Gloeocapsopsis sp. IPPAS B-1203: one gene and its partner. The protein of the gene in region 1 binds, or shares a complex with, the protein of each later gene. Links are inferred from orthologs where the notes say so. Each region holds a gene or a part of one and is shown in the gene's direction. Other genes may lie near its edges.

Region 1 (10,157 bases):
ATTCTTTATCAAGCTCTTTGGCTGCGGGAGGAAGTTGTGAGTTAATTAAGCGTACTCTTGAACCAGCTTCGTCGATCAAGTCGATTGCTTTATCTGGTAAGTAGCGATCGCTAATATAACGGTCGGAAAGCTTCGCTGCTGCGACGAGTGCTTCATCCGAGATTTTTAACTTATGGTGTTGCTCATAACGTTCGCGTAGACCGTACAAAATTTCAATTGTTTCATCTACAGTCGGTTCGCCCACCATCACGGGTTGGAATCTTCTTTCTAGTGCTGCATCGCGCTCGATGTGCTTGCGGTATTCATCTAGTGTTGTCGCACCAATACACTGCAACTCTCCTCTTGCCAAAGCGGGTTTGAGGATATTTGCGGCGTCAATCGCACCTTCAGCTGCACCAGCACCGATCAGAGTATGCACCTCGTCAATCACTAAAATCACGTTCCCTGCAGAACGGATTTCATCCATGATTTTTTTCAGGCGCTCTTCAAATTCACCTCGGTACTTAGTGCCTGCAACTAATAAGCCGATATCAAGTGTGACAACGCGCTTTTCTTCAAGGATATCGGGAATATCTTTATTAGCAATTCGCGATGCTAAACCTTCAGCGATCGCAGTTTTACCTACACCAGGTTCCCCAATTAATACTGGATTATTTTTGGTACGACGACCTAAAATTTGAATAACTCGCTCAATTTCTTTAGCGCGACCAACAACAGGATCAAGCTTGCCTTCTGAAGCCATTTGAGTCAGGTTCGAGCCAAACTCATCCAATGTTGGAGTTTTGGTGCGACCGGATTGCGCAGATCCTGCTGAGACTTCAGCGGTTTCTCCTAACATCCGAATCACTTGAGTTCTAACTTTGGATAAATCAACTCCTAAGTTTTCTAGTACTCTTGCTGCCACGCCTTCTCCTTCGCGGATTAAGCCTAGTAGCAAGTGCTCTGTACCGATATAATTGTGTCCTAGCTGGCGTGCTTCTTCTAGGGAAAGTTCCAAAACTCGCTTTGCCCGTGGGGTAAACGGAATTTCCACTGCCACAAAGCCGGAACCTCGACCAATAATTTTTTCGACTTCAATCCGAGCATCTTTGAGGTTGACGCCCATAGATTTCAGCACTTTGGCCGCTACGCCTGTTCCTTCCCCTATCAGACCCAGGAGGATCTGCTCTGTACCTACGAAGTTGTGACCCAGGCGGCGAGCTTCTTCCTGGGCCAGCATGATCACTTTAATAGCTTTTTCTGTGAAGCGTTCAAACATGGCGTTTTTCCATACCTGAGTCGTGCCGGTACGCTGATTTTAGCATAGGCTTTAGGTCCGGCTGTCAACTTATGATACAAACTACAGCACGGTTGTTCCTCTTTTTGAGGATTTTGCACTTTTTGCAACTGTTGCCTTCGTTAGGTTCTCAGAAAATGCTCAGCCAAAGATTTTATTTAAAAGCAAAATATCTTGGCTACAATCCTGAACCTTGTGTCATGGAAAGAAGTTTGTTTCTATTGGTTGCTTTTATATTAATTGCTATTGTTGCTGAATTTTTGTTTCAGTTTTAGCGTTAAGCCCCAAGAATAAATATTTAGCAAAAATTCACTTTTTTGTCAAGGGCGGATCTGCGGAATATACTGATAAATCAATCTGTAATTCCCAGTCTAAGCGGACGAGGTGAGTGTGAATTTGGTATTCCCAGTCAGATAAAAGTTGAGGAAATTCTGGTTGTGCTAAACCGTTATGCCAAAGAATTAAGGCATCTTCACCAGTGTCTTTGTAGTATCCTTTACGCCGTCCGGCAGTTTTGAAGCCAAATTTTTGATACAGTGCGATCGCCGCATGATTAGAAACTCTGACTTCCAGAGTAGCGCGTTCTAAATTTCGTTGCTCTGCTACTGACAATAAACCGTAAAGTAGTGCTTGACCGAAACCTTGGCGCTGGTATTGAGGATGAACTGCCAAAATGGTAATGTGAGCTTCCTCTAGAATTGCCCACAGACAACCCACCCCTAAAAGTGAATTAGGCGCAAATGGGTTGACTAGACCAATTAAATCACTGTTGGGACTATCTAGCTCTCGTTGGTAAGCTTCCAAAGTCCAAAGACCTCCAAAGCAGGCTTGATCCAATTCCAACAATGCACCCAGATGCTCTGGTGTGAGATATTTAAGTTCTAATAAAGTCACAGCAATTTGTACACTGGGAGACGAACCCTATTTACGCCTGTCAAAAGGAAAACATTTAATAATTATGCTATCGACTCATCCTGCAGGGGTGCAATCTGGTCGTCAGTATTTACCAAAGGTAACTGATGCGTCCCCTAATCAAGAACTTTTACCCCTGACTGCACGAATTAACAGCAGCGATCGCCTAGAAATTGGGGGATGTGATGTGACAACGCTAGTAGAGCAATTTGGTTCGCCGCTTTATATTTTGGATGAGGACACTTTACGCAGCGCTTGTCATCAGTATCGCGAAGCGTTTAAAAAGTATTACCCAGGAGAGTCTCAAGTACTTTATGCTTCCAAAGCTTGGAGTTGTTTAGCAGTATGTGCGATCGCATCTCAAGAAGGTTTGGGCATTGATGTCGTTTCAGGTGGCGAACTTTACACCGCCTTACAAGCAGGAGTGAACCCCGATAAACTTTACCTCCACGGTAATAATAAATCTTTAGAAGAATTAAAATTAGCGATCAATTCAGGTTGCACGATTGTCGTTGATAATTGGTATGAATTGCGTACATTAGGTAATTGGTCATCGGTAATGGGTAATAGTGATGCCAATGAGCCAATTCGCATAATGCTGCGACTAACACCTGGAATTGAATGTCATACTCATGAATATATTCGTACAGGACATTTAGACAGCAAGTTTGGCTTTGATCCCAATCAATTAGATGAAGTGTTTGCGTTTGTTAGTCAGCATTCTGCGTTGAATTGTGTAGGCTTACACGCACATATTGGTTCCCAGATTTTTGAGCAGCAACCACATCAAGATTTAGCTGGAGTTATGGTGCAGTGGTTAGATAAAGCTAGCAGCTATGGCTTACAGATTCAAGAATTAAATGTCGGTGGTGGTTTGGGAATTTGCTATACCGAAGCTGACGATCCCCCGAGTATTGAAGCGTGGGTGAAGGGGGTGTGTACAGCGATTCAAGATGCTTGTGTGACACAGCAAATAGCATTACCAAAGTTGCTTTGCGAACCAGGGCGATCGCTGATTGGTTCAGCTTGTGTCACTGCATATACAGTAGGTTCGTCAAAAACCGTTCCAGGAATTCGTACCTACATTGCTGTAGATGGTGGTATGTCAGATAATCCGCGTCCCATCACTTACCAATCAGTTTATCGAGCAGTTGTAGCAAATAAAATGTCTGCACCAGCGACACAAACAGTCACAATAGCTGGAAAACACTGCGAATCAGGCGATATTCTGATTAAAGAGGCAACTTTACCACCGTCTGAACCAGGAGACATTGTTGTTGTGCTGGCAACCGGAGCATACAACTACAGTATGGCATCGAATTACAATCGCTTGGCTCGACCAGCAGCAGTTGTCGTTAAAGCAGGAGAAGCAAATTTGATTCTGCGGCGTGAAACTTATCAAGATTTGATGCGACAAGACTGTCTACCGGCAAGATTATCAAGTGAGACATAAAATCTCAGGGAATTTTTAAGATGAAATCGAGGAAGATAGAATAGCCTCTTTTCTTCCTGTTCTTTCTTACCTAACTCCTAACATCAAATCTGAATCGTTAGTTCTGATGCTCGAATCTATATAAAAAACAAAAACCTTTCTCTTCCGCCCACGCCAGTTTACGGTAAGAAAGATCCCCGCACGCAACTGGCTTTCCTGCACAAGAAGCTGCCTAAATAATAAGTCTCTAACCAGACACGATACAACCCCTAACCCCTGAACCCTGATCATGAGAGATTTGTGGAAGCAATGGCTGATCGACCTTGGCTGGACGCAGTCAATATTGCTTCACATAATTGATCTGGGGCTGGTGCTGGGGTTGACTTACATGGTGCTAGTGATCATTGGCGAGCGCCGTACGCTGTGGATGGTGCGAGGATTTATTGTACTCATGCTGGCATCTGTAGTGAGTGGCAGATTAGAGTTACGGCTGCTCAATTTTGTACTGGAAAAGCTAGTGATTGGTTGTGCAGTAGCGATCGCTGTTGCTTACCAATCAGACTTGCGCCGTTTTTTGGAACAGCTTGGACGGGGTGAATTGGGACATTTATGGCAGCCATCGCGCCGGACTATTTCTAAGCCAGATAGTGTAATTGATGAAATTGTTGAGGCAGTTAAGGAACTTTCACAAAACAGAATTGGCGCACTAATTGTTTTAGAAACTAATGGTCCGATTGATGAAGGAGATTTCAATTCATCCGGTGTACAGCTAAATGCGGAGGTTTCTAAGGAACTCATCCAAACAATCTTTCACCCAAAAACTCCTCTTCATGATGGGGCGGCGTTAATTCGTGGTTCGCGGCTGGTTGCTGCTGCGGTCATTTTACCACTGACAAAACGCACGGCTTCACGCCAACTGGGTACTCGCCATCGTGCAGCAATGGGCATCACTGAGCGTGTTCCAGATAATTCTATTTGTGTCGTTGTTTCTGAAGAAACAGGTTCGATTTCTTTTGCTGAAAAGGGAGTACTCAATAGACCACTTACCAGCAGTAAACTGAAAGAATTATTAGAAGCTAAGTTTTCCCCGCCTGTAGAGCGTGAAACTGTTGCTCCTAGTGTGCTAAGTTGGGTTCGCCAAGTTAGTCACCAAGGCAAGGCATTAGTATCGCGTTTACTGGGTGTATCATCATCAGCTTCTCATCGAAACAAAAAATGACTGCAAAGCCAATCGTGTTACAAGATTTGCCCCCCGATTTAAAACAAGAACGCCTGCCTAAACATGTGGCGGTAATCATGGATGGAAATGGTCGCTGGGCTAAGCGTCGGGGGCTACCCCGAATTATGGGTCATAAACAAGGCGTAGATGTGCTGAAAGATTTACTGCGTTGTTGTCGAGATTGGGGAGTATCAGCCCTAACAGCATATGCTTTTTCTACAGAGAATTGGGGAAGACCGTTAGAAGAAGTTGATTTTTTAATGACATTGTTTGAGCGGGTGTTGCGTAAAGAATTGCGCGAGATGATGGAGGAAGATGTCCGCATTCAGTTTGTTGGGAACTTGAGTGCGCTACCGCGATCGCTGCAAGCAGAAATTACGCGGGCTGTTGACCAAACTCAACACAATCGGGGAATTCAGTTTACTGTGGCAACAAATTACGGCGGACGACAAGAGATTTTAGATGCTTGTCGGGCGATCGCGCATCAGGTGCAGCAAGGCTTACTACAACCTGATGATATTAATGAGGCATTATTTGAACGTCATTTATATACTGCTGGAATTTGCGATCCCGATTTATTAATTCGTACCAGTGGCGAAATGCGAATTAGTAACTTTCTGCTGTGGCAAATGGCTTATGCTGAAATTTACATTACTGAGACGCTATGGCCTGATTTTGACCGTGCTGAGTTTCACAGGGCATTATGCTCTTACCAAAAGCGTGAAAGACGGTTTGGAAAGGTGTAAGAAGAGGTGAGGGGGACACCCCCGCAACTTTGCCATGGCTCCTCCTCACCCCTGTTCTAGCCACTAACCACTCTTCCACTCGCCCCTCGCCCCTCGCCCCTAGTTAAGGTCCAGAAAAGACAGCTTGCTCGACATCTTCACGACTTAGAGAGTATTTGAACGAGCGGAGGATATCTTGTGATGTTGTGCCAACTTTTGTGTAACGCACTGTCAGTTGATCGACATCAAGAAGTAGCTCTGCTTCCCAATCAGGACCCTGTAAATACCAACAGTGAAGTTGCTCGCTATCTTGTTGGCAACCTTGGCTTCTTAACCATTCTTCAATGTTCGGGAGGGCATGGTTATATAGGGGTGTATCAGCTGAAGGAAGAGACATAGAAGTTTTAGATTAAAGGTTGGGAAGTTTAACGATCTGTTGCACTACGATTGGTGGCTGTAGGCTAGTTGTTGGCTGAAATGTGTTTCCACGAGTGAGCGCAACTGTAATTGCTAATATGACACAACAGACAAAAGTTAACAGTAGCAAAAATAAAGCGAAAATTTCTCCAGATGACAGAGGGCGATCTGTCGGATCGAGGTATGCTGAGCGCGATTGCCAAGTGGGATTAGATGCAGGGCGATTGAGATCTACCGGAACTTGAATCACAGCAACTCGTGAATAGCCGATTTTTAAGTCGTATTGCGATCGCCTTTCTGGACTACTGAGCGTAGCATAAGCTTCATTAAGTTGCTGAAACTTAGCCGTGGCATTTGCTTTTGGTAAATCTGTGGTATCAGGATGATAACGTTTACTGAGTTCCCGATAGGCACGGCGAATTTCGATTGGAGATGCTGAAGGGTGAAGTCCCAGCAACGCATAGTAGCTGTTTTGATGGACGGAGGTGCGATCGCGCTTTTGTTGTGTCATTGCTCGGTCTTGACTTAAAGCAGTTTAACTCAGCACTCACAATACTTCTTGTCTATTTTAAAACTAGATTTACCGCTGCGCAGAGTTATGAAGGATGAATTTTGAATTAAAGATGAGACTGAATGCCCTTAGAAGTTTCTTGCCTGATAAGTTTTATAGAATTGAGTCAAGAGCCATCAAACTCTTTTTCTAGGAAATACCTAATGGTACAAACTTCATCTAAACGCATCACCATAGAAGAATTTCTGAAGCTACCAGAAACTGAGCCAGCTAGCGAATACATTGATGGTCAAATTATCCAGAAACCAATGCCGCAAGGGAAGCACAGCACAATCCGAACCGAGTTTTCTACTACTATCAATGTAATTCTCAAACCTCGACAAGTCGCACGAGCATTTTCAGAGCTACGTTGTACATTTTGTGGACGCTCGATTGTGCCAGATATAGCTGTGTTTACTTCGCAGAGAATTCCCCGTGACCAAAATGGTGAGGTTGCTAATACCTTTTTGAGCGCTCCTGACTGGACAATTGAAATTTTGTCACCTGAGCAAAGCCAAACGAAAGTCACTAAAAATATTTTGCACTGCCTTGATTATGGAACTGAGATGGGTTGGTTGATTGATCCTGATGAGCAAACCGTTTTTGTTTTCCTGCCCAAGCAGCAACCAATAGTTTTTGACAAACCAGAGCAATTACTATTAGTTCCTTCCTTCGCTAATGAGCTAAGTTTAAGTGTAAAAGTTGTGTTTGGTTGGTTATTAGAGTGAGGTGGTATTAAACATCTTTTTGTTGCACAAATGGCTTATATTTGCTCGTATTGCAAACACCACAAATTGCAGCGAGTAGTATCCAAACTAAAGTATTAAGGCGTAAATCAAAAATTGTGACGTCTACAGTGTTGAATATGATGCAAGCAAAAAATGCGACGAGATAACTAAAAAAGATGATTTTTTCTTGCTCTAGATAAGTAGATTGCCAATTGCGTAATAGTTGAATACTCCGAAATAAAATCCACCCAACCCAAGTACTTAAAAATACGATTCCTAATATGCCTGTTTCTGCTGCGAACATGAGAAAAAAATTATGTGGATGTCCTAGCCAAACATGCATGTGATTTTCATACAAGGGTGTGAAATTACGCAATCCCCAACCTGTTAAAGGACGTTGTTGAGTTAAAGACAGTGTAAACTGCCATTGAGTAGTGCGTAAAAAAGGAATTGGTCGATTCGGGTAGAGTTGGTCTGTTAATCTTGCCCAGAAAAACTGAGGCACAACTGTGCGTAACAGATGACTTAACGGTGAGGGAGCAAAAGCAGCTAGAACAATAGTACCAGCGATCGCACTAACTCCCATCACTAACCACCGCCAGCCTTGGTAAAGTGCAAAAGCAAAAATGATCAAGCAAGCGATCGCCCAAGCATTGCGCGAATTTGTCAAGATTAAAGCAACAAAGTTACCAACAACTGCCATCAATAAGAGCTGATTATTGAGTGTTGCTTTTGGTGTGAGAGACTCTAGCCATAACCCTAATACCAAAATAAAAGTAATGACTAAATAACCCGCAAGAATATTAGCGTACATGAAAACAGAAGCCATGCGCCCAGGGGGATTACCTTGAGCGACTAGCGTCCAACCCAGAATACCTGACAACGATGCTGGAGTTGTCCAACTTAATAATAATTGCCCAAAGCCAAGGATGATGACTGGAATTGATGCGATCGCTAAAATCTTAGCTAATTGCCGCAGCTGAGCAGGTGTTTGGATAAGAGTACTAAAGGCAGCAAATAAGACAAAAAATGGTAAGAAGTTGAATAAACCTAAAGTCGCTGCAACTCGATCGTCAGCCAAAACAGTTGTGATAACTAGCCAAGTGGCTAAAATGACTAATCCCCAGTTCAACGGCGAGTGGATAATGTCACGATACTTATGCCGCCAGGTATCAACCAATGCAAAAAATATGCCCAAAGCTCCTAAAATAGGAACTAAAGGGAAAACGAGTAACCCAATTTGAGCTAAAGTCCAGGCAGTTTGGAGACGGGCATTAGAGTGCTGCTGCAATAATACTCTTTTCTTGCCCATCTTTTTGCTTTCTCCAATTACGCAAGCTGCCAAGACTCGGTGCGAGTTAAGCGAATTTGCGCCAGGGCAAAGATTGTTGGAATAATACGACCATAGTTTGTGGCGATCGCTCGCCATCCTAAATCAGCAAAAAACCACGTCCATAATGCAGGACCCATCCAGGCAAAAATACCACGAACTGCGCCGTAACGTGCTGCACTCGCTGCCATACCTTTTCTTGCTGTTTGTAACGCTAGATGGCTGTGAAATTGAGTTGCTGCTGCTGTACCACCTTTAACAAGTGCTTGCTTGGCAACTTGGTAGCTAGCAAAATGTAGAGCGAACTGTCGGGCAATTTGCTGTAAAAGTATCGGCTTCAAAACTGAACTAACGGCTAAAGCACTACCACCTTTAATTAACAACGCTACTGGATTTTGCTGAACGATTGAGGGGATTTTTTCTGTCAATTTCAATTTGGCAAGCGATCGCTGTACTCGCTGTGTTAAGCTTTGTTGCTCTTGGCTGGGAAGATGCTTCCATGCTCGTCCTAATAAATTTAGGAATACCTCTGCTTCTAAATCAGTCGTAGTCAGATTATTAGAGTACGGAATTTTTAGATAACGACAGACTCGAATCAATGTTTGCCGATAAGTTACTTGTTCTGTACGCCCCTGCAACACTGTCATGCCATCTGCGGCTAAATAGCGAAATCGCTGCTCAATGGCGTCTAGCCAGGAAGAGCGATCGCGGCTTTGCACTTCTATTGGCTCAGGAGTGTGTAAATAATCAAGCGGATTAAATTTACGGCAAAACAAAATATCTGTGAGTTGTTGCAACTCATCTTCAGTGGCTAATTCTAGCGCCGCTCTCAGCTCGTCCAACGTCGCTTCCTCCAAGTCCCTAGTCTACATTCTACTCTCTACCTTTTCTAGGTTAATACTTACAGTCAGTTGGATCGAGCTAATTATATTGATTGAATAGAAATTTCTTTCGTTTTTGCGGTCGTGTCGAGCGATCGCCCTACGTTTAGCTACTTAATTAATTCTGACTACGTTTATTCTCTCGATCCAAATTTTCGTTTAATTAAAGGTATTCTTCAATACAATACATAAACATCAAGTGAAAAACTTACTTTGATAGAGCTTGAAGCTGTCTATTTGCAAAATTAGGCTAATTTAACAGGGATCAGTTACTTACTACGTCTTCAACTTTCATTTTGTTTGATAGCTTACATTATTCACGTTTTTATCAAAGGAAAGTTTAATATTTTATCAACTAATGAGCGGCGATTGAAATATTTTGTTTTGTATAGATTTATGCTAAATCGATACCATCTAAAATGACTTGGTTTATATATTAAAGTAGTGGTGCATTACGCTTTTACCGAGTAGTATTGGTTTTATCAATCTGATTCTACGTTTTTTTACAAAACAAAAGTTGGTTTGCAAATAAGATAAGCAGTTAATCAGCAGTCTTGGACAAGAACGCTATTACTCTAAGCCTCACTGCTAGCCTCAAAGAGGAGTGTCAGTTACGCAAGAAGTGTTAAGAATCTGTAACCTGCACACAGCGTTAAGTAAACTGGGGTGAAGTTGAAAAATGTTTAA
Region 2 (6,870 bases), on another replicon or contig:
ATTAACTAACCCATTTGCGTATTGTGTTTCAGACAGTGCAAAATATTTTTTGTGACTTTCGTTTGGCTTGGGTCAGGTGAGAGAATTTCAATAACCCAATCTGGTGCGATCACCTCTGGCGCTGCGCTTCGCGCAATCGCAAACACATTAGCAACTCCACCATCTTCCTTGCGCGGAATCCGATTCCAGGTAAACACTGCAATATCTGGAACAATCGAGCGATCGCCGAACGTACAGCGAAGTTCACAAAATGCTCTAGCAACTCGTTGTGGTTTAAGTGCGGCATTAATTGCTGCTGACAACTCAGTTTGAATCGCGCTATGTTCCCCTTGCGGCACTGGTTTTTGAACGATCTGCCCATGAATGTATTCACTAGCGGGTTCTGTTTCTGGCAGTTGAAGAAACTCTTCTAGTGTCAAGGCTTTATTTGGTGTTTGTACCATATCCGCAACCTGCAGACTCAGTAAAATGATGAGGAATCTCAGAAGCGATCGCTACCACAACTCCTAGCTTAATCGAGTCACAACTTGATTTACTTTTGGTCTACCAAAACGTTCCCACGCATTCCCACCGCGTAAGAATAATTCCATCCATCGTACTGGCTTACCGTCATTTCCTTGCCAGCCAGAACTCCCTGGTGCAAAAGCTAAAGTACCTTCTGGTACTCTAAAACTGCCATCAGAATAGATCGCATCACTCACAACATCACCAACACGGATAATGACTTTATCTTCAGGATTCAGGTTGATACTATGCGCAGGAATCGTAGTTTTAATATTACCGTAGCCATCAATCCACGCAACGCGATCGCTGGGTGCATCGGGAATTTGCTCAGAACTTATCTCATCTCCCAAAAGGCTGAAATCATCTTGAGCGATCGCTGCTGCGGCTTGCGGAAAGACGTCTCGCGAACGAAATTGCGATCCCCCCCGCGATACCTTGACTATTTGAACAACTTGTGAATAATTCTTGATAAAAGATAGTGTATATCCAGCATTTACCCCTACAACTTTTACCCCATTAGTTAGCAAGGCATAAGTTAACCCCTCCCCTTCATTGTCTAATCTTGGTTCAGACTTATCTTGACGAGGTGCGCAATTATGATAAATTAAACGTTCTTGTGGACCAGGATTAAGACCAAGTTGCGCTACCCAAAACCCAGTAGCTAAAGTGCTAAAGGGAGGAACAGACAATAAGCTAACTTGCGCTTTGGGTAAAGCTAACAATAAACGTTGAGTTACTTCAGCAAAAGCTGGATCGCCGTTTCCGTAATCTGCAATTAAGCTAATGAGCATAACGCCAGTTCATAAAGGCATGATTAGTCTAGACGATATTGCCTCATGTTTAAACTTATTTTCTAGAGTTCTTTAGCTTTGCTGACAATCAAGGCGTTCTACTTAGCAGAACTCAGAGCTATTACTTGAGAAGAGCTACAACCTAAGATAGAGCTTGTTAGCAAATTCTTGCTCAAGCGATCGCAGTTATCCCTAATCTCTATCTCATAGATTCTTTCTTTCGCTGGATCGTTGCTGAAATATTAAGACTTAAAATCAATTTACAAAACATGTCTTCATGGCTTGGTATCAATGAATGGTAGTAATAAAGTGCTACCATTGCTGATCCCTGTTTATAGAGTTATCCTCTATAAGGCGATCAATATTTATTGAAGTGCAACGCTCGAGTTGTACGTTAGAAGTCCATAACGCACAAAACATAGAGCATTGTAAGTTTTCTATACTATTAAAAGATGACAGAAACAACAAAATCTATGAGCAACATCCAAGAACAAATCGAACAAGAAAGAGAGCAAGCACGTTCTATCTGTGACACCAGTGGTGCTAGTTCTGGTGAATGCGCCGCTGCCTGGGATGCAGTAGAAGAACTACAAGCAGAAGCTTCTCATCAGAAGCAAACCAAACCCAAAAATTCTCTCGAACAATACTGTGATGAGAACCCAGAAGCTGCTGAATGCCGCATTTATGATGAATAAAATCATCAATCAAGTGTAATTCTGTACAACGTGCATAATGTACAATTCACAAGGGCACTTGACAAAGTGTCCCTTTTTATTATTTTTCTGAAATTAGATATTATAGCCATCTAATTGAAGATTAAAAAAACTGATTTGCTAAATCATTGTTTCTTATTAGTGCATCGCAAAAGAATTTTTTACTGCCTAAATCATCTGAGTTATGCAAAATGAAGTTTGGTTACGTCCCCTAGTTTGGATGGACTATCGTTTAGCTGTATTATTTACAGTTCTTGTACCTTTGATATTGCTTGTATGGGCATTTGTTCAAAAAGATGAAGCAATTCAACGCCTATTAACTATTTATTGGCGTGTATCAAGCCTGCTGGCAATCACGGTTTACCTCCTAATTGCAGCAATACCAGTAGGATATATCTCAGGGACAATCGCTCGAGTTCTGATTCCTATTGCGCTGTGGTTTTGGATAGATCTTAATGAAGAAATTGACGATCAACCAAGAGGAGTATTAAAACTCACATTTAATTCTTGGCGCTGGGCTATGACTATATATAGTGTATTAGGAGCGATCGCTAGCATACCCTTTCTTCAATGTGCCTTTTCTAGAGAAGCCTTAGCTACTCCTTTGTGCACAATACTAAGAGAGCCACCTTTACTTTTCAGAGAATACTTTCATGCTAACTCCACGCCTCAATTCCTGGGCTTTTTAGGCGTAGTTGGTTTAATCTTTTACGTTGTTTGCTTAAGCTATTTTGTGCTATTTAAACTAGGCAAACAAGGACGTTCTGCTTTACCGCAATAATGAAGGTTGAAGTTACTTCAAGCAGTGCAGAGGTGAAGAGAGTATTCTTGATTTTGGGAAACAAGGAGACTAGGAGTTATCAGTTCTGAATTAGAAGTTCAACTCAAAACTAGCCATTGACTACTCTTTTACTTGCTCCTAGTTCCTCACTTGTGAATTTCTCTAGCACGCAACACTTTCAAGTCATGATGAATGATTCTGTAGAAAAGCGCTTAGAACAATATACTGCAAAGCGACCTCAAGAAGTACTGATTGTAACAGCAAACATCTCTGGAGAAATAGACCAGATTGCAATATTTAAGGGTTTTTCTAGTTCATTAGTGCGTGCAACAGCATTTGATCCAGAAATACCAGTACTACCAGATGATGCCAAAATTCTTGCTATTGATAGAGTAGCAAGTCCCTATAATCCTCAAGCACCAAATTATATCCAGCAAGGACTTACGTGGAACAGTATTCAATCACTTTTGTCAGAAGCTGGAGTTTAAAGTCTTCAGATTAGTAACTAGCATTAATTTATTAGGATCTAAGTTAACTAAACGCACGATAGCCATCCTTGCTGTGAAGTGTGGGTAGATAAGATACTTTTATGAATTGAACGTACTTAGCACCAACTAAGGAAACGACAATTTAATCCTGGAACAGTGCTAGATTATTTGTAAGAATTTCTTTTCATGTTTTTTCTTTGCGTCACGCCATGATTTGCACGGCGGTATTTCCTTGGCGTGCTTTGTGGTTTTCCAGACAATCTTACAACTTAAATAAAACTGCCACAGACACTTAACTGTTTCTTCATACGTATATCTATATTACGTATTTTCTCAGTTTGCCCTTGACGAAATCTTTGATTGCAAAAGTATAATTTATAACATATGTTACTGAATTACGAAATACCTGACATCGTAGGTCGTATTGTCTATAAACTAAACCATCACAGAATTGTAAAGTATCGATAAAGAAATTGCGGATTGTACTGAGGTGAAACATATATTCATACAATAAATTCTTTATATCTATTTAATAAAGCTGCAATAACATTAAAACAATATTAAGCATCAGATTAGAAAATGATATTCTCCTAGCGTGAACTAGTTGTGTGAGGGGTAAAACTTATGGTCTCGTCTCCTATTGGCATTCAAAGTGTTACAGATACAGCATCTACTCGGTTAGCATCACTGCAAACAGCAGCAAACTATCAATCATCAGCGATCGCTCTCCCAAATTCTCCTTTATTTGGCACAGATGGTATCCGTGGAAAAGTTGGAGATTTACTCACTGCATCCTTAGCGTTGCAAGTGGGGTTTTGGGCTGGAGTTGTGCTGCGTCAAAATTCTCAGAACTTAGGACCAGTCATTGTCGGGCAGGATTCGCGTAACTCAAGCGATATGCTAGCGATGGCAGTTGCCTCTGGCTTAGCTTCTTCTGGGCTAGAAGTGTGGCATTTGGGTTTGTGTCCCACGCCTTGTGTTGCCTACTTGACGAGTATCACCAATGCTGTGGGTGGAGTCATGATTTCTGCTAGCCACAATCCCCCAGCAGACAACGGCATTAAGTTTTTTGGTAGAGATGGCGCAAAATTACCTCAATCTTGGCAAACCGAAATCGAAGCAGGAGTACGCAGCCAGACCGACCTTTATATCGGTCAAAATGCTTGGGGACGTTCTTATCTGCGTTCAGACTTAGTACAAAATTACACAGAATCACTCAAAAAACCTTTGCTACAAAATCGCGACTTTGCTGGAATGCGTATTGTACTGGATCTAGCATGGGGCGCTGCAGTAAACCTTGCACCTGCCGTATTTCAAGATTTAGGTGCTGAAGTCATTTGTTTACACGATCGCGCTGATGGCGATCGCATCAATGTCGAGTGTGGTTCTACTTGCTTAACATCTTTACAAGCCGCTGTACAAAAACATCGTGCTACGCTGGGTTTTGCATTTGATGGTGATGCAGATCGAGTTCTTGCTGTAGATGACAAAGGTAGACCTGTTGATGGAGATTACATTCTTTATCTGTGGGGTAAAGCTTTACAAACAAGGCAACAACTCCCAGAGAACTTGATCATTTCCACAGTGATGGCAAATCTTGGCTTTGAGCGTGCTTGGGAAAAGATTGGTGGTAGAATGATTCGTACTCCAGTGGGCGATCAGTATGTGCAAGCAGAAATGGTAAGGACTGGAGGAATGTTAGGTGGTGAGCAGTCAGGACACATTCTCTGTCGTCACTACGGTATTACAGGTGATGGATTGTTAACAGCTTTGCATATTGCGGCTTTAGTTCAGTATGCAGGAGTACCGCTGTCAGAAATGGTCAGTCAAAGCTTTGCGACTTATCCTCAGTTGTTACGCAATGTTCGTGTAGAAGACCGCGATCGCCGCATGAGTTGGAATCAGTGTACAGCGATACAGCAAGCGATCGCACGAGCCGAAGCTGCAATGGGCAACCAAGGACGAATTCTTGTCCGTGCCTCTGGTACTGAACCAGTGATTCGCGTCATGGTCGAAGCAGCTAGTACCGATTTAACTCAATATTGGACAGAAAACCTAGTACTTGCAGTTCAACAATACGTCAATAACTAAATCTGTAGACTGAATTACCAAACCTAAAATTTTGTTGAAAACCGCTAAACTCCGACCGGAGAACTGGGGTTTTATGTCATGATCGCAAAGTAAACGAGTTAAAGACTTTCAGAGCATAGGAAACGAGTTATGGCTCTTCGACTAGGTGACACAGTACCAAACTTTAAGCAGGCTTCTACCGCAGGAGAAATCGATTTTTACGAGTGGGCAGGCAATAGCTGGGTAATTTTATTTTCTCACCCTAAAGACTTTACCCCAGTTTGCACCACAGAACTTGGTGAAGTTGCTCGTCTCAAACCAGAGTTTGACAAACGCAATGTCAAAGCACTAGCCCTTAGTGTTGATGATGTAGATTCTCACAAAGGTTGGGTTGGAGATATTGAAGAAACTCAAAGCGTTGGTCTGAATTATCCCATCTTGGCAGATCCCGACAAAAAGGTTTCTGACCTGTATGATATGATTCACCCCAATGCAAACGATACTCTGACAGTACGCTCAGTGTTCATCATTGATCCAAACAAAAAACTGCGTCTCAACTTTACTTACCCTGCCAGTACTGGACGCAATTTTGATGAAATTTTGCGCGTCATAGATTCACTGCAACTTACAGATAACTACAGCGTGGCTACCCCAGCAAACTGGAAAGACGGCGATGACTGTGTTATCGTTCCTTCTATCAAAGATCCAGAAGAAATTAAGCAGAAATTCCCCAAAGGTCATACCGAACTTAAACCTTACTTGCGGATGACTCCCCAACCCAATAAATAATTTAATCTTGTGAGTGATTTTGGTGGGCTTGTACCCACCTTTTTTTTAAGTTTATAGACTTCCTCCATGAATCACAGATGCCCTACGACTAAAGTCGGGGCTATCCAGGCAAAGTGTCAAGAGTTTTGAATTATAAAGAATTTTGGGTAGTGCATCAAAGTATAGTGGGGCAGTTAAAGTAGAAGGGTGTCTATTGCGAAGCCGAACCTATGGAATGTCGTCTGTGCGGTTATCTTAACACCCACAACATGGTAAAGCCCCCGTTGGGAGCCAACGGTATTTCTGCCCGCAATGCCAGCAAACGTTCAATAGCAGCGCAACGAGCAGGACTGACCCAACAACCTTGGACTTGGCATGATCTCGTTACTTATCCCACTGTATCTTTAATGCACTACCAGTAATTCAAGTAAAACTACTGAGCTATTGCTAATGATTTACACTTTGGCTCCGCGTTTGCACGGTTTTTACACCCATTTTTTAGTTGATACATTAAGCTTAGAAAAATGCTCTATTGTTGTTGCTTGTTTGATAAATCTTCAGCCGCATAGTTATTCTTTGCCATCCTAATCTTGATGAAAGCTTCTTTTATAGCCATTACTGTATTACTCGCACTTTCTGTCATACCTCGTGCATCGGCTAATACTGAGCAAATTCAACAACTCCTAGCAACAAAGGAGTGTCAAAACTGTGACTTGAGCGGTGCTGGTTTAGTGTTGGCTAATCTATCAGGTGCA

Evidence for each region.
Region 2: the proteins of cdaA (region 1) and glmM are in contact, whole or in part, in a crystal structure (PDB 7OJS), measured with the Bacillus subtilis proteins. The link is inferred for Gloeocapsopsis sp. IPPAS B-1203 from one-to-one orthologs.

The regions. Positions count from the first base shown.
Region 1 is NZ_PEIG01000009.1:86,332-96,488, reverse strand. What follows is about bases 3,114-5,874. They hold cdaA (diadenylate cyclase CdaA), read left to right. Parts: upstream 3,114-3,909; coding sequence 3,910-4,839; downstream 4,840-5,874. Other genes in these bases: CSQ79_RS16595 (DUF3143 domain-containing protein), read right to left, coding at 5,689-5,874; uppS (undecaprenyl pyrophosphate synthase), read left to right, coding at 4,836-5,585; lysA (diaminopimelate decarboxylase), read left to right, coding at 3,114-3,641. Also shown: CSQ79_RS16630 (ATP-dependent Clp protease ATP-binding subunit), read right to left, coding at 1-1,258; rimI (ribosomal protein S18-alanine N-acetyltransferase), read right to left, coding at 1,586-2,170; more of lysA, read left to right, coding at 2,235-3,113; more of CSQ79_RS16595, read right to left, coding at 5,875-5,961; CSQ79_RS16590 (J domain-containing protein), read right to left, coding at 5,974-6,492; CSQ79_RS16585 (Uma2 family endonuclease), read left to right, coding at 6,696-7,259; CSQ79_RS16580 (O-antigen ligase family protein), read right to left, coding at 7,267-8,571; CSQ79_RS16575 (YaaW family protein), read right to left, coding at 8,589-9,431; CSQ79_RS16570 (late competence development ComFB family protein), read left to right, coding at 10,150-10,157. UniProt on the Bacillus subtilis protein: One of 3 paralogous diadenylate cyclases (DAC) in this bacteria, catalyzing the condensation of 2 ATP molecules into cyclic di-AMP (c-di-AMP). Upon expression in E.coli leads to c-di-AMP synthesis.
Region 2 is NZ_PEIG01000006.1:2,563-9,432, reverse strand. Bases 3,201-6,134 are described here. They hold glmM (phosphoglucosamine mutase), read left to right. Parts: upstream 3,201-3,901; coding sequence 3,902-5,368; downstream 5,369-6,134. Other genes in these bases: CSQ79_RS11745 (peroxiredoxin), read left to right, coding at 5,498-6,134; CSQ79_RS11755 (DUF7734 family protein), read left to right, coding at 3,201-3,277. In the rest of the region: CSQ79_RS11770 (SAM hydrolase/SAM-dependent halogenase family protein), read right to left, coding at 507-1,295; CSQ79_RS11765 (Calvin cycle protein CP12), read left to right, coding at 1,769-1,990; CSQ79_RS11760 (DUF3177 family protein), read left to right, coding at 2,193-2,789; more of CSQ79_RS11755, read left to right, coding at 2,978-3,200; more of CSQ79_RS11745, read left to right, coding at 6,135-6,136; CSQ79_RS11740 (pentapeptide repeat-containing protein), read left to right, coding at 6,709-6,870. UniProt on the Bacillus subtilis protein: Catalyzes the conversion of glucosamine-6-phosphate to glucosamine-1-phosphate. Glucosamine-1-phosphate is used for cell wall biosynthesis.